One region of the Streptomyces sp. NPDC016851 genome, then DNA from elsewhere that is predicted to be linked to it. Evidence: riboswitches for the same ligand, from Rfam matches in the RefSeq annotation. Region 1 holds a riboswitch; the other holds the start of a gene.
What was found. Region 1 has a riboswitch for thiamine pyrophosphate ahead of ACZ3I3_RS16460 (thiamine ABC transporter substrate-binding protein). Riboswitches for the same ligand answer to the same signal wherever they lie in the genome.
Positions count from the first base shown of each region.

Region 2: another riboswitch for thiamine pyrophosphate. It lies ahead of thiO (glycine oxidase ThiO); the one in region 1 lies ahead of ACZ3I3_RS16460 (thiamine ABC transporter substrate-binding protein).

Region 1 is NZ_JBVHEP010000009.1:100,134-109,965, reverse strand. Features, by position in the region: gene pyrH (UMP kinase) at 1-49, shown strand, start outside; gene frr (ribosome recycling factor) at 215-772, shown strand; gene ACZ3I3_RS16485 (phosphatidate cytidylyltransferase) at 772-1,923, shown strand; gene ACZ3I3_RS16480 (SRPBCC family protein) at 2,047-2,505, shown strand; gene ACZ3I3_RS16475 (VOC family protein) at 2,590-3,030, shown strand; gene ACZ3I3_RS16470 (NUDIX domain-containing protein) at 3,156-3,638, shown strand; gene rlmN (dual-specificity RNA methyltransferase RlmN) at 3,807-4,913, shown strand; TPP riboswitch at 4,954-5,060, shown strand; gene ACZ3I3_RS16460 (thiamine ABC transporter substrate-binding protein) at 5,185-6,222, shown strand; gene ACZ3I3_RS16455 (ABC transporter permease) at 6,321-7,916, shown strand; gene ACZ3I3_RS16450 (ABC transporter ATP-binding protein) at 7,916-8,935, shown strand; gene ACZ3I3_RS16445 (maleylpyruvate isomerase family mycothiol-dependent enzyme) at 8,960-9,757, shown strand; gene ACZ3I3_RS16440 (LAETG motif-containing sortase-dependent surface protein) at 9,818-9,832, opposite strand, start outside.
Region 2 is NZ_JBVHEP010000002.1:242,966-252,797, forward strand. Features, by position in the region: gene ACZ3I3_RS03810 (SCO2102 family sporulation regulator) at 1-940, opposite strand, end outside; gene metF (methylenetetrahydrofolate reductase [NAD(P)H]) at 997-1,920, opposite strand; gene thiE (thiamine phosphate synthase) at 2,016-2,690, opposite strand; gene ACZ3I3_RS03825 (helix-turn-helix domain-containing protein) at 2,904-3,269, opposite strand; gene ACZ3I3_RS03830 (NAD(P)/FAD-dependent oxidoreductase) at 3,347-4,588, opposite strand; TPP riboswitch at 4,749-4,860, shown strand; gene thiO (glycine oxidase ThiO) at 4,858-6,027, shown strand; gene thiS (sulfur carrier protein ThiS) at 6,024-6,224, shown strand; gene ACZ3I3_RS03845 (thiazole synthase) at 6,227-7,024, shown strand; gene pknB (Stk1 family PASTA domain-containing Ser/Thr kinase) at 7,241-9,175, shown strand; gene ACZ3I3_RS03855 (deoxyribonuclease IV) at 9,234-9,832, shown strand, end outside.

The sequences.
Region 1 (9,832 bases):
GGGTGAGAAGATCGGCACGCTGGTGGGGGACCCCGGCAGCCGGGACTGAGACCCGAGAACAACCCCGTCCGGGGGACGGACGGGACGGAGCCGGGCCGGGGGATGGACAATGTTCCGCCGGTCGGGAACCGTGCAGGAAGAAGACGCGACGCAGCCGGCCGCCGCCCCACATGGAACCGCAGCCGGGCCTACTCAAGACACGCAGGAGCAAGTGGTGATCGAAGAGACCCTCCTCGAGGCCGAGGAGAAGATGGAGAAGGCCGTCGTGGTCGCCAAGGAGGACTTCGCCGCGATCCGCACCGGCCGTGCGCACCCGGCGATGTTCAACAAGATCGTGGCCGACTACTACGGCGCGCCGACCCCGATCAACCAGCTGGCCTCGTTCTCGGTGCCCGAGCCGCGCATGGCCGTGGTGACCCCGTTCGACAAGAGCGCGCTGCGCAACATCGAGCAGGCGATCCGCGACTCCGACCTGGGCGTCAACCCGAGCAACGACGGCAACATCATTCGAGTGGTGTTCCCCGAACTGACCGAGGAGCGCCGCCGCGAGTACATCAAGGTCGCCAAGAGCAAGGGTGAGGACGCCAAGGTCTCCATCCGCTCCGTGCGCCGCAAGGCCAAGGACGCCATCGACAAGCTGATCAAGGACGGCGAGATCGGCGAGGACGAGGGCCGCCGTGCGGAGAAGGAGCTCGACGACACCACCCACAAGTACGTGGCGCAGGTGGACGAGCTCCTGAAGCACAAGGAAGCGGAGCTGCTCGAGGTCTGATGAACGACTCTTCCTGGGGGGCGCCGCCACAGGCCGGGTACTGGGGGCCCACCGACCAAGGGCATTCCCATGGGCACTCCCACACCCATGGGAATGGACATGCCCACCCCCCTGGCCAGGGGCACGTCCAGGGAGCCGCTCCGGCGGGTCCCGCATACGATGCGCATGAAGCGCCTCAGACTCGCCCCATGCCCATCGTGCCCGACGTAGCCGCATACGGCGGAAACCAGGATGACGACCGGGGGGCTGCTCGGCTGAGCGGCTCTCCGGTCCGGAACGAGACGAATCCGGAGCCCATGCCCGACGCCGCAGAGCCGGCACCCAAGCCGCAGAAGAAGAGCGCGGGTCGCGACCTGAGTGCCGCGATAGGGGTCGGCGTCGGGCTGGGCGCGGTGATCGTCGCGTCGCTGTTCGTCGTCAAGGCCGTGTTCGTCGGCGTGATCGCGGTCGCCGTCGTGGTGGGCCTGTGGGAGCTGACCAAGCGGCTGGACGAACGCAAGGGCATCCGGGCACCCCTCGTGCCGCTCGCGCTCGGCGGTGCCGCGATGGTCGTCGCCGGGTACGTCCGGGGCGCCGAGGGCGCCTGGGTCGCGATGGCGCTCACGGCACTGGCCGTGCTGGTGTGGCGCATGACGGAACCGCCCGAGAACTACCTCAGGGACGTCACGGCGGGCGTCTTCGCGGCGTTCTACGTGCCGTTCCTGGCGACGTTCGTCGCGATGATGCTGACGGCGGACGACGGGGCGCAGCGGGTGCTCACGTTCCTGCTGCTCACCGTCGTCAGCGACACCGGCGCCTACGCGGTCGGCTGGCGCTTCGGCCGGCACAAGCTCGCCCCGCGCATCAGCCCCGGCAAGACCCGCGAGGGTCTGCTCGGCGCGATCTCCTTCGCGATGGTCGTGGGCGCGCTGTGCATGCAGTTCCTCATCGACGACGGTGCCTGGTGGCAGGGCCTGGTGCTCGGCCTCGCGGTCGCGGTCAGCGCCACGCTGGGCGACCTCGGCGAGTCCATGATCAAGCGGGACCTCGGCATCAAGGACATGGGCACGCTGCTGCCGGGGCACGGCGGCATCATGGACCGGCTGGACTCACTGCTGCCCACGGCTCCGGTGGTGTGGCTGCTGCTCGTGCTCTTCGTCGGGTCCGGCTGAGGCGATACGGCTGTGCGACGAGCCCCCGCCGGGTGACCGGCGGGGGCTCGCTGCCGTTGTGCGGAGGTGCCTGCGACGTCTCCAAGTGGGACGATTCAGGTGTACGTCGCAAAGGGGAACATTATGTCCAGCATTCGACAGACCATCGATGTCGACCGGCGTCCCGAGGACGTCTACGCCTACGTCACGGACGCCCAGCGGCTGCCGGAGTGGCAGCTGAGCGCCGTGTCCGCGGAACGCCTTGACGAGGGGCCGGTCGGTGTCGGCTCCCGGATGCGGGTCACCCGGCACATCGGCCGCCGGGTCATGCCGATGACCATGGAGGTCACGGAGTACGACCCGCCGCACAGCTGGGGCATGCGGGGTGTCGACGGTCCCGTCCGGGCACGGGTGCACGGCGAGGTCGAGCCGTACGACGAGGGGCAGCGCTCCCACGTGACGATCGAGGTCGACTTCGAGGGCCACGGCGTCGGCAAGGTCCTCGTCCCGCTCGTCGTACGCCCCCAGGTCCGCAAGGAACTGCCGCGCAACGAGCAGATCCTCAAGGACCGGTTGGAGCACACGGGCGAGCAGGGCCTCTGAGGGGTACGGCCGACGTGTGACGGGCACCTCTGTGTCCGGACAGGGGCTCACCGCCGTGGCCCTGCAACTCCTAGGAGGCCCGGCATGACGATCCAGCGGATGGACAACGTCCTCATCGTGGTCGACGACATGGACGCCGTCCTTTCGTTCTTCGTCGAACTCGGCATGGAGCTGGAGGGCAGGGGGCCGGCCGAGGGACCCTGGGTGGACCGTGTCATCGGGCTCGAGGACGTCCGGCAGGAGATCGCCATGCTGCGGACCCCGGACGGTCACGGCCGCATCGAGCTGGCGATGTTCCACCAGCCGAAGGCGATCCGCCCCGAGCCGAAGGACGCGCCGGCGAACACGCTGGGCATCCGCCGTGTCATGTTCGCCGTCGACGACATCGAGGACGCCATCGCCCGCCTGCACACCCACGGCGCGGAACTCGTCGGCGAGGTGGTGCGGTACGAGGACAGCTATCGACTCTGCTACCTCCGCGGCCCCGAGGGCATCGTGGTCGGGCTGGCGGAGCAGCTGGACTGAGCGCAGGTCGCCTGAATCGGTTTTCACCTGGGCTTCGCGGGCGGTTTCGCGGTTGGCCTGGATGTCGCGGGCGATGTTGGCAGCGGGGCGTCTGCATGTCGTCCGAGCTGGTTACCCTCGGCTGCATGGCGCCGACTGAACGGGAAGTGAGGATGGCGCGTCCGCGTATGGCAGCGGGTGCGCTCTTCTTCGATACCGCTGGGCGAGTCCTCATGGTCGCGCCCACATACAAGGACTACTGGGAGATCCCCGGCGGATACGTCGAGACCGGCGAATCGCCTCTGCACGCGGCCGTCCGCGAGGTCCAGGAGGAGCTGGGCATCACCCCACCCCTTGGGCGCCTGCTCGCGGTGGACTGGGCCCCGAACGAGGCCGAGGGCGACAAGGTGCTGTACCTGTTCGACGGCGGCCTGCTCGACCAGGACGACCTGGCCAGGATCAGCTTGCAGCCCGAGGAGCTGAAGAGCTTCGCCTTCTTCACTCCCGAGCAGATCTCGGAGCACACCATCCCGCGATTGGCCCGGCGCATCATCGCAGCGGCAGAGGCCCGAGACGCAGGTGCGCCGCTGTACTTGGAGCACGGGCGGACACCCGGCACCGATGGATGAGTACGCCTGGCCCACAGGACCTGAGCGGACAAGCGAGCAATGATCTCCGCTGGGCCGTCCCTGGGCCGTCCCAGGCCGACCAACGCTGACAGACGCCACCCGCAGGTGACCACCCCCACCCGGCTCCGGCCTGGGCCACCAGAGTTGATCTGCCACACTGGATGGGTTATGCCTGCACCCGGAGAACTCACTTTCGTCGCCCCGCGCGGAGCCAAGAAGCCGCCGCGGCATCTCGCCGACCTCACTCCTGCCGAGCGCAAGGAGGCCGTGGTCGCTGTCGGGGAGAAGCCGTTTCGTGCCAAGCAGCTCTCGCAGCACTACTTCGCGCGGTACGCGCACGACCCGGAGCAGTGGACTGATATCCCGGCCGGCTCCCGTGGCCGGCTCCAGGAGGCGCTGCTTCCCGAGCTGATGACCGTCGTGCGGCATCTGTCGACCGACCAGGGCACCACGCGCAAGACGCTGTGGCGGCTGTTCGACGGGACGCTCGTCGAGTCCGTGCTGATGCGCTACCCGGACCGGGTGACCATGTGCATCAGCTCGCAGGCCGGGTGCGGGATGAACTGCCCGTTCTGTGCGACCGGGCAGGCGGGGCTCGACCGGAATCTGTCCACCGCCGAGATCGTGCATCAGATCGTCGATGGTATGCGGGCGCTCAGGGACGGGGAGGTCCCCGGTGGGCCGGCGCGGCTCAGCAACATCGTGTTCATGGGCATGGGCGAGCCGCTCGCCAACTACAACCGGGTCCTCGGCTCCATCCGGCGGCTCACCGACCCCGAGCCCGACGGGCTGGGGCTGTCGCAGCGCGGGATCACCGTCTCGACGGTCGGCCTCGTCCCGGCCATCCACCGGCTCGCCGACGAGGGCCTCAAGTGCCGCCTCGCGATCTCGCTGCACGCCCCCGACGACGAGCTGCGCGACACCCTCGTCCCCGTCAACACGCGGTGGAAGGTCCGGGAGGTGCTGGACGCCGGCTTCGAGTACAGCGCCAAGTCCGGGCGCCGGCTGTCCATCGAGTACGCGCTGATCCGGGACATCAACGATCAGGCCTGGCGCGGTGACCGGCTCGGGCGGATGCTCAAGGGCAGGCCCGTGCACGTGAACCTGATCCCGCTCAACCCGACGCCAGGGTCGAAGTGGACGGCTTCCCGGCCGGAGGACGAGAAGGCGTTCGTGGAGGCCATCGCGGCCCATGGTGTGCCGGTGACGATCCGGGACACCCGTGGTCAGGAGATCGACGGGGCGTGTGGTCAGCTCGCGGCGACCGAAAGGTAGTCTGACCGGCGTAAGCACAACCGTATTTTCCGACACCTTCATATTCCGACAGGGGAGCGCCACAGCGCTGAGAGTGCGGCACACGGCCGCAGACCCTCCGAACCTGGCCCAGGTCATTCTGGGTAGGGAGATCGGTCATCACTCGAGCTGTTGCGCCCTGCCCGGGACTCCCAGAGATCCCGGGCAGGGCCGCGTCTTCTCCTGGTCCTCCAGGAGGAATCCAGTGAGCCACAACATCAAGCGGCTGACGGCGGTGGCCGTCGGGCTCGGCATGGCCGGCACGCTCGCCGCCTGCGGGTCGTCCGACGGCGGCCAGGGGTCCGGCGACTCCAAGACCGTGACGCTCGTCAGCCACAACTCGTGGGCCGCCTCGAAGGACGTCATCGCGGCGTTCGAGAAGCAGTCCGGCTACAAGGTCAACGTCCTCGAGGACGGCGACGCCGGGCAGGCCGTGAACAAGGCCATCCTGACCAAGGACAACCCGCAGGGCGACGTCTTCTTCGGCGTCGACAACACCCTGCTGTCCCGCGCCCTCGACAACGGCCTGTTCCAGCCGTACGAGGCGAAGGGCTCGGACCGGATCGCACCGGAGTACCGGGCCGACCAGGACAAGCACCGGGTCACGCCCGTCGACACCGGCGACATCTGCGTCAACTACGACAAGAAGTACTTCGCCGACCACAAGCTCGACCCGCCGCGCAGCTTCGACGACCTGGTCAAGCCCGAGTACAAGAACCTCCTCGTCACCGAGAACGCCTCCACCTCCTCGCCCGGTCTCGGCTTCCTGCTGGGCACCGCCGCGAAGTACGGCGACGACGGCTGGCAGGACTACTGGAAGAAGCTCAAGGCCAACGGCGTGAAGGTCGTCGACGGCTGGGAGCAGGCCTACAACGAGGAGTTCTCCGGCTCGGCCGGCGGCAAGAAGGCCAAGGGCGACCGGCCGCTCGTCGTGTCGTACGCCTCCTCGCCGCCCGTCGAGGTCGTCTACACCGACCCGAAGCCCAGCACGGCGCCGACCGGGGTCGCGCAGGGCACCTGCTTCCGGCAGGTCGAGTACGCCGGGCTGCTGAGCAACGCCAAGAACACCAAGGGCGGCAAGGCGCTCCTCGACTTCCTGATCAGCGAGCGGTTCCAGGAGGACATGCCGCTCAACATGTACGTGTACCCGGTGCGCGAGGGCGCCCAGGTGCCGCCGGAGTTCGTGAAGTACGGGCCGCAGGCGAAGGACCCGGAGACCATGGACCCGGCGAAGATCGCCGACCGCCGTGACCAGTGGGTCAAGTCGTGGACTTCGCTCGTACTGAAGTAACCGGGCCTGAAGTAACCGGGCCTGAAGTAACCGGACCGACCGAAGCAGCCGTCCGCAGGGACCGGCGCGGGAGCGCGGCGCGGCTCGGGCTCCTCGCCGTGCCCGTCGCGTTCTTCGCGGTCTTCTTCGCCTACCCTGTCGCCGCGATCGTCGCGCGCGGTCTGGAGGTCGACGGGGTCTGGCAGTTCGGGCGCATCGGGGAGGTGCTGGCGCAGTCCGACGTCCGGCACGTCCTGTGGTTCACCACCTGGCAGGCGATCGTCTCGACGGTGCTCACCCTGCTGATCGCGCTGCCCGGCGCGTACGTCTTCGCGCGCTTCGACTTCCCGGGCAAGCAGATCCTGCGGGCGGCGGTGACCGTGCCGTTCGTGCTGCCGACGGTCGTCGTCGGTACGGCGTTCCTGGCGCTGGTCGGGCGGGGCGGGCTGCTGGACGAGCTGTGGGGCGTGCGGCTGGACACCACCGTATGGGCGATCCTGCTCGCGCACGTCTTCTTCAACTACGCGGTCGTCGTACGCACCGTCGGCGGGCTCTGGGCGCAGCTCGACCCGCGGCAGGAGGAGGCCGCCCGGATGCTCGGGGCATCGCCGCTGAGGGCCTGGCGTCAGGTCACGCTGCCGGCGCTCGCGCCCGCCGTGGCCGCCGCCGCGCTCATGGTCTTCCTGTTCACCTTCACCTCCTTCGGTGTCGTCCAGATCCTCGGCGGGCCCACCTTCTCGACCCTGGAGGTGGAGATCTACCGGCAGACGTCGGAGATCTTCGACCTGTCCACGGCCGCCGTGCTGACCTTGATCCAGTTCGTCGCGGTGGGCGCGATCCTCGCCCTGCACGCCTGGACCGTACGGCGGCGGGAGACCGCGCTGCGGCTGGTGGACCCGTCCGTGACCGCGCGCCGGCCGCGCGGCACCGGGCAGTGGGCGCTGCTGGGCGGGGTGCTCGTCACCGTCGTCGTACTGCTCCTGCTGCCGCTCGCGGTGCTGGTGGAGCGGTCCCTTGACGCGCCCGGCTTCGGCTACTACCGGGCACTGACCAGGGACGACGGCGGGGTGTTCCTGGTGGCGCCGATCGAGGCGATCGGCAACTCACTGCAGTACGCCGTCGCCGCGACCGCCATCGCCGTGGTGATCGGCGGTCTCGCCGCCGTCGCGCTCACCCGCCGGGACGCCGGGCGGTTCGTGCGCGGCTTCGACGCGCTGCTGATGCTGCCGCTCGGGGTGTCCGCGGTGACCGTCGGCTTCGGGTTCCTGATCGCCTTGGACGAGCCGCCGCTGGATCTGAGGTCCACCTGGATCCTGGTGCCGCTCGCGCAAGCGCTCGTCGGTGTGCCGTTCGTCGTGCGGACGATGCTGCCCGTGCTGCGGGCGGTGGACGTGCGGCTGCGGGAGGCGGCCTCGGTGCTGGGGGCCTCGCCCTGGCGGGTGTGGCGTGAGGTGGATCTGCCGATGGTGCGGCGGGCGCTGCTGATCGCGGCGGGGTTCGCCTTCGCGGTGTCGCTCGGGGAGTTCGGGGCGACGGTGTTCATCGCGCGGCCCGACAACCCGACGCTGCCGGTGGCGGTGGCGCGGCTGCTGGGGCGGCCCGGGGAGCTCAACTACGGGCAGGCGATGGCCCTTTCGACGATTCTGATGGTGGTGTGTGCCGTGGCCCTGCTGGTGCTGGAGAGGCTTCGCACCGACCGGAGCGGGGAGTTCTGATGCTGCTGGCCCTGGAGGATGCGACGGTCCGCTTCGGCGGGCGTGCCGTGCTGGACGCCGTCGATCTGGAGGTCGCCGAGCACGAGGTCGTGTGCGTGCTCGGGCCCAGCGGCAGCGGCAAGTCGACGCTGCTGCGAGCGGTGGCGGGGCTGCAACCCCTCGACTCCGGGCGGGTGTCGCTCGACGGACGCGACCAGGCGGGCGTGCCCGCGCACCGGCGCGGGGTCGGGCTGATGTTCCAGGACCACCAGTTGTTCCCGCAGCGGGACGTGGGCGGCAACGTCGCCTTCGGACTGCGCATGCACGGGGCGTCGAAGCGGCGACAGGCCGATCGCGTACAGGAGTTGCTGGACCTGGTCGGCCTGCCGGGCGCGTCCCGCCGGGCCGTCGCGGCACTGTCCGGCGGGGAGCAGCAGCGCGTGGCGCTGGCCCGGGCCCTGGCGCCGAGCCCCCGGCTGCTGATGCTGGACGAGCCGCTGGGGCAGCTCGACCGGTCGCTCAGGGAGCGGCTGGTCGTCGAACTGAAGGAGCTGTTCGGCCGGTTGGGCACGACCGTGCTCGCCGTGACGCACGACCAGGGGGAGGCCTTCGCGCTGGCCGACCGGGTCGTGGTGATGCGGGACGGACGGATCGCCCAGTCCGGTACGCCTCTTGAGGTGTGGCAGCGGCCGGCCGACGCGTTCGTGGCCCGCTTCCTCGGCTTCGAGAACGTCGTCGAGGCGACGGTCGGGGCGGAGGCCGCGGACACGCCGTGGGGCAAGGTGCCGGTGCCGGAGGGTGCCCCGCAGGGCACGCGAACCCTGCTCGTGCGGCCCGCCGGTGTGCGCCTGGTGTCCGCCGGGGCGGGCCTGCGCTGCACGGTGACCGCGCGCACCTTCAAGGGCACCCATGTCGCCGTCCATCTCCAGCCGGAGGACGCCCCGCGCCTGGAGGCGGCCTGTGCGCTGCGGGCGGCGCCGGAGACCGGGGACGAGGTCGGGGTGGAGTTCGACGCCGCCGAAATCGTGGTGCTCGACTGATCTGCTGCCGCCTAGGGTGCGGGCATGACGTTACTCGCACACGACCGCTACTGCGACGAAATCGCCCACCAGGTCGCCCTGTTGAGGTCCGTGGTCACGTCCGGCGCGGACCTGTCCGGCACCGTGCCGACCTGCCCGGACTGGTCGCTGGAGGACCTGGTCCGGCACATGGGCGGGGCTCTGCGCTGGGTGGAGTTCATCGTGCGGACCCAGGCCCAGGAGGAGGTGCCCGAGGAGCGGGTGCCCGGCCTCGCCGGGCCCGGAACCCGGGGTGACGCCGCCGTACTGGACGCATGGCTGGCGGAGGGCGGCGAGCAGGTCGTCGCGGCGCTGCGGGAGGCCGGGCCGGACACGAAGGTGTGGAGCTGGGCGGGGATCCTCAACTCCGGGTTCTGGGCCCGCCGGATGACGCACGAGATCACCGTGCACCGCGCGGACGCCACGCTCGCCGCCGGGCTGCCCTACGAGGTCGCGCCCGACGTGGCCGCCGACGCGATCGACGAGTGGCTCCAGATCGTCGAGTTCGTCCAGCGGACGGCACCGCACGACGCGGCACGGGAACTGCGCGGCCCGGGCCGCAGCATCCACCTGCACGCCACCGACACCGGGGCCGACCTCGACGCCGAGTGGCTCATCGAACTCACCGAAGTCGGCGTCACCTGGCGCCGCGGCCACGAGAAGGCCACCGTCGCCCTGCGCGGACCGCTCACCCCCGTCCTGCTGGCCTTCTACCGCCGGCTGCCGCTGGACGCACCGGAGTTGGAGGTGCTGGGCGAGCGGGAACTGCTGGAGTTCTGGCTGGAGCGGGCGACGTTCGGGTGAGACGGGACGTGGCCCGCCCCAGGGATCACGGGACGGGCCACATCACGGTGTGCGGAGGCGTCAGCTGTCGCTGCT
Region 2 (9,832 bases), on a different contig from region 1:
CGTTCCCGGGCGTCTGCTGCTGCGGCGTCTGCTGCTGCCCGTTGCCCTGGTACGGGTACGGCTGCTGCTCCGGCGGCAGCTCCTGGCCGTACTCGTCGGTGTTGCGCTGCTGCGGGACCCATACGCCGCCGGGCGGGGTCTCGCCGCCGTAGGTGCCGGCGTACTGGTCCTGGCCGTAGCCCTGCTGGGCGTAGTACTGCTGGTCGCCGTAGGAGGTGTCGTACGGGGCCCCGCCGTACGTCGGCGTGCCGATGTACGGGTCGGAGTAGGCGGCGTACTGCTGCTGGTCCGTGGCGTCGTAGCCCTGCTGCTGGCCGTAGCCCGAGTAGTCGTAGGAGTAGGGCTGGTCGGTGCCCTGGGCCGTGGCGGCGTACTGGTCGTGGGGCGGGCCCTGCTGGTAGCCGGTGTCGCCGTACACGCCGTAGGAGCCGGTGTCGTCGGGCACGGGCTGCGGCTCGTAGACGGCCGTGGTCTCGGCGGCCGTCGGTTGCACCGACCGCGACGGGGTGAAGACGTCGTCGCGGTCGTAGTCGTCTTCCTGGCCGTAGGCGGGAGCGGTGGTGTCGCGGCGGTAGTCGGCGCCCTCGTCGCCGTAGCCGCCGTCGGCCGCCTCCATGCCGGAGACCTCCAGGCTCGGCTCCTGACGGCCGCGCTCACCGCGGCGGCTCTTGCCGCCGCCCAGCATCGGCGCGTTCATCGCCCAGCCTTCCGAGAAGCCGCTGCGGAACGACAGGGTGACGTAGGTCTGCCCGACCGCGAAGGCGGCCGCGCCCAGCCCGATCACGATGACGGACGGGATCAGCACACCGACCACGACGCCGAGGAAACCGACGAAGGCCAGCAGCCGCCAGCGCAGCCGCGCCTTGTACTGCAACAGCACCTCGCCCAGCAGCCACAGCGCGACGATGCCGAACGCGATGTAGAGGACCGCCCAGCCCATGTACGCCCCTCTCCCAGTCGCCGCAACGCAGTGTGTCGTATACCGGTGCGAACGGTCTAGGCCTGCGGTCGGTGGTGCAGGCCCAGGTTCTCGTAGATTTCCAGCGTCGCCGTGGAGTTGTTGAGCGTGATGAAGTGCAAGCCGGGCACACCCTCGGCGAGCAGCCGCGCACAGAACTCCGTGGCGAATTCGATACCAATGGAGCGTACAGCGGCCGGATCGTCTTTTGCTGTGAGGATCCGCTCTTTCAGGGCGGCCGGGAACGCGGCGTTGGTGAGGGAGCCGATCCGCTCCAGCGTGCGCACACTGGCGATCGGCATGACCTCGGGGATGATCGGGGTGTCGCAACCGGCGGCCGAGACGCGGTCGCGCAGCCGGAGGTAGTCCTCCGGGTGGAAGAACATCTGCGTGATGGCGTAGTCCGCGCCCGCACGGCACTTGTCGACGAAGTGGCGGACGTCGGCGTCCCAGTCGGTGGAGCGCGGGTGCATCGCCGGGAAGGCGGCGACGCCCACGCAGAAGTCGCCGGACGCCTTGATCAGCTCGACGAGTTCGGCGGCGTAGGCGAGGCCCCGGGGGTGCGGCACCCAGTCGCCCATCGGGTCGCCGGGTGGGTCGCCGCGCAGGGCGAGCATGTTGCGGATCCCGGCGTCGGCGTACTGGCCGATGATGTTGCGCAGGTCGGCCACCGAGTGGTCGACCGCCGTGAGGTGCGCGATGGGCGTGAGGGTGGTGTCGGAGGCGATCGCCTCGGTCGCCTTGACCGTGCCCGCGCGGGTGGAGCCGCCCGCGCCGTAGGTCACGGAGACGAAGTCGGGTGCCACGGCCTCGACCCGGCGCAGCGCGTTCCACAGGTTCCGCTCGCCCTTCGGGGTCTTCGGGGCGTAGAACTCGAACGAGTACGTCGTTTTGCCGGTCGCGAGCAGGTCACGGACGGTGCGCGCGTGGTCCGATCTGATGGATGCGGTGCCGAGGGCCATACCGGCAGGTTAGTCAGGGGCGGACGGTCCCCCAACCGGGCACCGAACTTTGGCCCGATTTGTGCACTTGTTGTCCATCCCTTGGACATACGGGCCTACGAGCCGGCCTCCTGCTGCTCCCGCAGCCGCTTCGCGAATTCGGCCGCCGCCGCGCCCGGGTCGTCGGCCTCGGTGATCGCCCGTACGACGACCGCACGCCGGGCCCCCGCTTCCAGGACCTGGTCGAGATTGCCGAGGTCGATGCCGCCGATGGCGAACCAGGGCCGGTCGGTGCCGAGGGCGGCGGTGTACCGGACGAGGTCCAGGCCGGGGGCGTGCCGGCCGGGCTTGGTGGGGGTGGGCCAGCAGGGGCCGGTGCAGAAGTAGTCCACACCGTCCTGGACGGCGGCCGCGGCGGCCTCGGACTCCGCGTGCGTGGAGCGGCCGATCAGGACGTCGTCGCCGAGGATCGCGCGGGCCGCGGGGACGGGGAGGTCACCCTGGCCGAGATGCAGCACGTCGGAGCCGACGGCGTGGGCGACGTCGGCCCGGTCGTTGACCGCGAGCAGCTTGCCGTGCCGGGCACAGGCGTCGGCGAAGACGGCCAGGTGTTCCAGTTCCTCGGCGGCCTCCATGCCCTTGTCCCGCAACTGCACGATGTCGACCCCGCCGGCCAGCACGGCGTCCAGGAACTCCACGAGATCGCCCTGCCGCTTGCGCGCGTCGGTGCAGAGGTAGACCCGGGCGTCGGCGAGCCGGGCGCGGGCGGTGGTGCGGGTGGTGGCGGCCATGCGTGTCGTCCCCCTGGTGTCGGTGGCGTGCGGGTGCGGGGTGCGCCCGTGCCGGTGACATTACGAGGCACCGGGCGTCGCGTCAGTGCCGGGCACAAGCCACCCCGTGACCGGGGCCCCGCGGGTCGCCCCACAGGCCCCGGCCCACACCGGGCGGTTGTTCGGGTCCGGCCCCGCGGGTGCGGCGCCGGACCGTTGTTCGGTCGTGGTCGGTCAGACCGCGAGCGCCTGGGCTCGGCGCTTCACCTCCGTGCCACGGTTCTCGCTCAGGGCCTGTGCCGGCGTGCCGGGCAGGCTCGGGTCGGGGGTGAAGAGCCACTCCAGCATCTCTTCGACGGTGAAGCCGTCGTCCCGCAGGAGCGTCAGGGTTCCGGCCAGGCCCTTGACGACCTTGTCCCCGTCGATGAAGGCCGCGGGGACGTGCAGTGCGCGGTTCTCACCGCGGCGTACGGCGATGAGCTGGCCCTCCTTGACCAGCTGCCGCACGCGCGTCACCTCGACGCCGAACTGTTCAGCGATGTCGGGGAGGGTGAGCCAGGCAGGGACGAGAGCATCGATCTTTGCGTCAATCTCGGTCACGGAAACCAGCCTGCCATCCCCCACTGACAGTCGGAAGCCGGGCCCGCCCACCTGGGCGGACCCGCGCGCCTCCCGAGCTACGCCGTGGCCGCCTTCAACGGCCTCGCCGGGTCCGCCAGCAACGCCGGATTCATCGGCGTGCCCGACTCGATCAGGCGGCGGCCCTGCGCCAGGTCCCGGGGACGGCCCACCGCCAGCAGCGCGACGAGCCGGTCTCCCCGCAGCCAGCAGACCGTCCAGGCCGGTCCGGCCGGGTCGCCGCGCCACAGGGTCGTGTCGGCGGCCGCGTGGTGCCCGGCGTACTGCACGAATCGCCCGAACTGCTCCGACCAGAAGTACGGCACGGGGTCGTACACCGCGGGGGTCTCCCCCGAGGCCCGGCCGACGACGTTCACGGCGACCGTGCGCGGCCCCTGGAGGGCGTTGTCCCAGTGGTGCACCAGCAGGCGCTCGCCGTACCGGCCCGAGGGGAAGGAGGCGCAGTCGCCGACCGCGTACACGTCGGGCACCGACGCACGCAGGTGCTGGTCGGCCACGATCTCGCCGTGCGTGCCCAGCTCGATCCCGGAGCCGGCCAGCCAGGCCGTGGCCGGACGGGCGCCGATGCCGACGACGACCGCGTCCGCGGGCAGCCGCGCGCCGTCGTCGAGAACCACCGTGCCGGGCTCCACGCGCTCCACGCGCGCGTGCGTCCGCAGCACGGCGCCCGCGTCGGCGTACCAGCGGGCCATCGGCGCCGCGACCTCGGCGGGCAGCGCCCCGGCGAGGGGCCGTTCGGCGGCCTCCACGACGGTCACCGCGCAGCCCGCCTCCCGCGCGGCCGTGGCGAACTCCGCGCCGATCCAGCCGGCGCCGACGACCACGATGTCGTGCCGGCCGGCCAGCACCGGCCGCAGCCGCTCGGCGTCGTCCAGGGTGCGCAGCAGATGCACGCCCGGCACGCCCTCCGCCCCGGGCAGCCGGACCGGTTCGGCACCGGTCGCGACGACCAGGACGTCGTACGGCACCGGCCCGTCCTCGGTGTCCAGCTCGTGGTCGCCCGGGCGCAGGCCACGCACCTCGCAGCCGAGCCGCAGCTCGATGCCCAGGGCCTCGAAGTCGACGTCGAAGGCGGAGCCCTCGGCCTTGCCGAGCAGGACGGCCTTGGACAAGGGGGGCCGGTCGTAGGGCTGGTGGGGTTCGGCGCCGATCAGGCTCACGGTGCCGGTGAAGCCCTGCTCACGCAGGGCGACCGCGGTCTGGACACCGGCCATCCCCGCGCCCGCCACGACCACGCGCCGGGGCGCGGACGAACCTGGTTCCTGCGTCTGCTCGCTCACCTGATCACCATAGACAACTGACATTTTGTCAGTCAGTGCTCATACCCAGTGACCTGCTGCACACGCGACCGGGGCGAGGACGAAGCCGCCGAGGGAGCGGGCCGTGGGGGTGGCTCCCTTACTGCGGCACACGGCAGCGGGCTAGGGTGGGTGGCCAACGCAATGCACTCGCGGGAGCCCGGACGCACCGGGCTGAGAGGGAGGCTGGCGGCCTCCGACCGTACGAACCTGATCCGGGTCATGCCGGCGAAGGGAGGGGCTGGACGCCCATGTCGCGTACGCGCACGTCAGACGTCCTCGTCATCGGGGGCGGGATCATCGGCCTGGTCACCGCGTGGCGGGCCGCGCAGCGGGGGCTCGCCACGGCCGTGGCGGACCCGGAGCCGGGCGGCGGAGCCGCGCAGGTGGCGGCCGGGATGCTGGCCGCCGTCACGGAACTGCACTACGGCGAGCAGACCCTGCTCGGGCTGAACCTGGCCTCCGCCCGGCGCTATCCGGACTTCGCGGCCGAGCTCACCGAGCAGACCGGCCACGACCTCGGCTACCGCCGGTGCGGCACGCTCGCCGTGGCCCTGGACGCCGACGACCGGGCCCATCTGCGCGAACTGCACGCCCTGCAGCAGCAGTCGGGCCTGGAGTCGCAGTGGCTGTCGGGCAGGGAGTGCCGTCGCCTGGAGCCGATGCTCGCGCCGGGCGTGCGCGGCGGGCTGCGGGTCGACGGGGACCACCAGATCGATCCGCGGCGACTGGCCGGGGCGCTGGTCACCGCGTGTGAACGGGCCGGTGTGGTCTTCCACCGGGCGTGGGCGGAGCGGCTCACCGTCGCGCGGGACCGGGCCACGGGCGCCGTCACGGACGACGGCACCCCGCTGGAGGCCGGGCAGGTCGTCCTGGCCGGGGGCAGCCTCAGCGGGCGGCTCGCGGGCGTCCCGGAGGATGTGCTGCCCCCCGTGCGGCCGGTGAAAGGGCAGGTCGTACGGCTGACCATGCCGCAGCGGCACGGGCCCTTCCTGAACCGGACCGTGCGCGCCGTCGTGCGCGGCAGCCACGTCTACCTGGTGCCGCGCGAGAGCGGCGAGCTGGTCGTCGGGGCGACCAGCGAGGAGATGGGCTGGGACACCACCGTCACGGCGGGCGGCGTGTACGAGCTGCTGCGCGACGCGCACGAGCTGGTCCCGGGCATCACCGAGCTGCCCCTCACCGAGACCCGGGCCGGACTGCGCCCCGGCTCCCCCGACAACGCGCCCCTGCTCGGCCCCACCGGGCTGGAGGGGCTGCTGCTGGCCACCGGGCACTACCGCAACGGCGTCCTGCTCACGCCGGTCACCGGCGACGCCATGGCGCACGTCCTGGCGACGGGCGAGCTCCCCGAGGAGGCCCGCCCCTTCACGCCGAAGCGCTTCAGCACCGCCCCCGCACTCACGGAGCAGCCCGCATGAACATCTCCGTCAACGGGGAGCCCCGGGAGGTCCGGCCCGGTACGGCTCTCGACATCGTCGTGAAGTCCCTCACCGCCGCGCCGTCCGGCGTGGCCGCCGCCCTGAACGAAACCGTCGTCCCGCGCGCGCAGTGGCCGTCCACGCCCCTGACCGAGGGGGACCGCGTGGAAGTCCTCACCGCCGTCCAAGGAGGCTGATCATGGCCGACGATCCGTTTGTCCTCGGTGGTACGTCCTTCACGTCCCGCCTGATCATGGGTACGGGCGGGGCGCCCAGTCTCGACGTGCTGGAACGGTCGCTGGTCGCGTCCGGGACGGAGCTGACGACGGTCGCGATGCGCCGGGTGAACGCCTCGGTGCACGGCTCGGTGCTGTCCGTCCTCGACAGGCTCGGCATCCGCGTCCTGCCCAACACGGCGGGCTGCTTCACCGCCGGTGAGGCCGTCCTCACGGCCCGTCTCGCGCGCGAGGCCCTCGGCACGGACCTGATCAAGCTGGAGGTCATCGCCGACGAGCGCACCCTGCTGCCGGACCCGATCGAGCTGCTGGAGGCGGCCGAGACGCTGGTCGACGACGGGTTCACGGTGCTGCCGTACACCAATGACGACCCCGTGCTGGCGCGGAAGCTGGAGGACGTGGGCTGCGCGGCGATCATGCCGCTCGGCTCGCCGATCGGCTCCGGGCTGGGCATCCGCAATCCGCACAACTTCCAGCTGATCGTCGAGCACGCGCGCGTGCCGGTGATTCTGGACGCGGGGGCCGGTACGGCGTCGGATGCGGCGTTGGCGATGGAGCTGGGGTGTGCGGGTGTGATGCTCGCCTCGGCGGTGACGCGGGCGCGGGAGCCGGTGCTGATGGCTGCCGCCATGAGGAACGCGGTCGAGGCGGGGAGGTTGGCCTATCGGGCGGGGCGTATTCCTCGGCGGCATTTCGCGGAGGCGTCTTCGCCTGCTGAGGGCATGGCTGCGCTTGATCCGGAGCGGCCTGCTTTTCAGTGACCCGGCGTTGGTGCTGAGGGCGGGGCGTTTCGCAGCCCGGCGGAGCGGGGTGCCGCTGCGCCCACCCGTGCCGCCCCAGCGGCACGACTGCCCGCAGCTGGGGCGGCTACGACTGCCCCCAGCGTGGTCGGATACACGTCACAGGTCCGCTTCAGTCGCGCTCCGAAAATGGCCGGGGCGCGAGAGCTGTCAGTCGTGGCTCGTACACTCGCCTGCGTGGACACGACCCTTCAGGACCCCTTGGTCGGGCAGGTGCTCGACGGCCGGTATCGCGTCGACGCGCGGATCGCGGTCGGCGGGATGGCCACGGTCTACCGGGCCGTGGACACCCGGCTCGACCGGGTCCTCGCACTCAAGGTGATGCACCCCTCGCTCGCGGTCGACGGCTCGTTCGTCGAGCGGTTCATCCGCGAGGCGAAGTCGGTGGCCCGGCTGGCGCACCCGAACGTGGTGCAGGTCTTCGACCAGGGCACCGACGGCGGTTACGTCTACCTCGCCATGGAGTACGTCGCGGGCTGCACCCTGCGGGACGTGCTGCGTGAGCGCGGGGCCCTGCAGCCGCGTGCCGCCCTGGACATCCTGGAGCCGGTGCTGGCCGCGCTGGGCGCCGCGCACCGCGCCGGGTTCGTGCACCGGGACATGAAGCCCGAGAACGTCCTGATAGGGGACGACGGCCGGGTCAAGGTCGCCGACTTCGGCCTCGTACGGGCCGTGGACACGGTGACGAACACCACCGGCACCGTCCTCGGCACGGTCTCGTACCTCGCCCCCGAGCAGATAGAGAGCGGCACCGCCGACCCTCGCGTCGACGTGTACGCGTGCGGCGTGATGCTGTACGAGATGCTCACCGGCGACAAGCCGCACGACGGGGACTCCCCTGCCGTGATCCTCTACAAGCATCTGCACGAGGACGTCCCGCCCCCCTCGGCCGCCGTGCCCGGTCTGGCGTACGAGCTGGACGAGATGGTGGCCTCGGCGACCGCCCGCACCCCGGAGATCCGCCCGCACGACGCGGTGGCGCTGCTCGCGCAGGTCCGCGACGGGCGCGTCCGGCTGACCGAGGGGCAACTGGACGCGGTGCCGCCGCAGGCGCTCGCCGCTGACCACGTCAACGCCGACGACCGTACGAGCGTGATCCCGCGCGCGCTGGCCACGCCGCGCCCCCTGCCCGTCAACGAGGACGAGGAGGGCTCCGCGACCGCGCTCAACCGCACCAGCCGCTTCGCGTCCCCGCCGCCCCCGCCGTCCCGGCGCCGCTCGGGACCCCGGCGCGGCCCCATGGCGATCGTCGTCGCCGTCCTGCTCGTGCTCGGGCTCGGCACCGGCATCTGGTACGTCAACTCGGGCCAGTTCACCGAGGTCCCCCCGCTGCTGGCGAAGACGCAGGCGCAGGCCGAGGACCGGCTGGCGGACGCCGGGCTGGAGCTCGGCAAGGTGGAGCACGCCTACAGCGACACCGTGAAGCGCGGCACGGTCATCAGCAGCGACCCGAAGGCCGGGACGCGCATCCGCGGCAACGACTCGGTGTCCCTCACCATCTCCGACGGCCCCGAGAACGTCCGGGTGCCCGCCCTGGAGGGCCAGCGGCTGGACAAGGCGCGGTCGCTGCTGAAGGAGGACGGGCTGGAGCCGGGTATGGTCACCCGGGAGTTCAACGAGGACGTGCCCAGGGGCTCGGTGATCTCCGCGCGGCCGGCGGACGGCACGAAGGTGCGCGCGGGTTCGGCGGTCGCGCTCGTCGTCAGCAAGGGCAGCCCCATCGACATCCCCGACGTCACCGGTGACGACCTGGCGGACGCCAGGGCCGAGCTGACGGACGCCGGTCTCAAGGTGAAGGTCGCCACCGAGCGGGTCACCTCCTCCGCGTTCGACAAGGGCCAGGTGGCCCGGCAGAGCCCGAACCCCGGCGGCCGGGCGGCCGAGGGCGACACGGTGACGCTGACGGTGTCCAAGGGCCCCGAGATGATCGAGGTCCCGGACGTGGTCGGCGCCGGTGTCGACGACGCCACACGGGAGCTGGAGGGCGCCGGGTTCCAGGTCGACGAGGACCGTGGACTGCTCGGCCTGTTCGGCGACACGGTGAAGGACCAGTCCGTGAAGGGCGGCGAGACCGCGCCCAAGGGCTCGACCATCACGATCAAGATCAGGTGAGGGAGCGGACGGGGAGCCCGTGGACGGGGCAGGGCCGGGCGCATGGCACCCTGAACGGGTGAATCATCAGCTGTCCGGCCCCTCCCGCAACCCCGTGGGCGGCCACGTCCCCGTGGCCGGTGGGCTCCACTCCGTCGGTCTGACCTACGCCCGTGACCTGAAGGCCGAGACCGTCCAGGTCTTCGTCGCCAACCCGCGCGGCTGGGCCACTCCGGCCGGCAATCCGAAGCAGGACGAGGCGTTCCGCGCCGCGTGCGAGGCCGAGTCGATCCCGGCGTACGTGCACGCCCCCTACCTGATCAACTTCGGCTCGCACACCGAGGCGACCGTGGAGCGGTCGGTGGAGTCGCTGCGGCACTCGCTGCGCCGCGGACGGGAGATCGGGGCGCTGGGCGTGGTCGTGCACACCGGCAGCGCGACCGGCGGCCGGGAGCGGTCGGTGGCGCTGAAGCAGGTCCGGGAGCGTCTGCTGCCGCTGCTCGACGAGCTGACCCACGACGACGATCCGTGTCTACTGCTGGAGTCGACCGCCGGCCAGGGCGCCTCCCTGTGCTCCCGGACGTGGGACTTCGGCCCGTACTTCGAGGCGCTGGACGCGCATCCGATGCTGGGCGTCTGCCTGGACACCTGCCACATCTTCGCCGCCGGGCACGACCT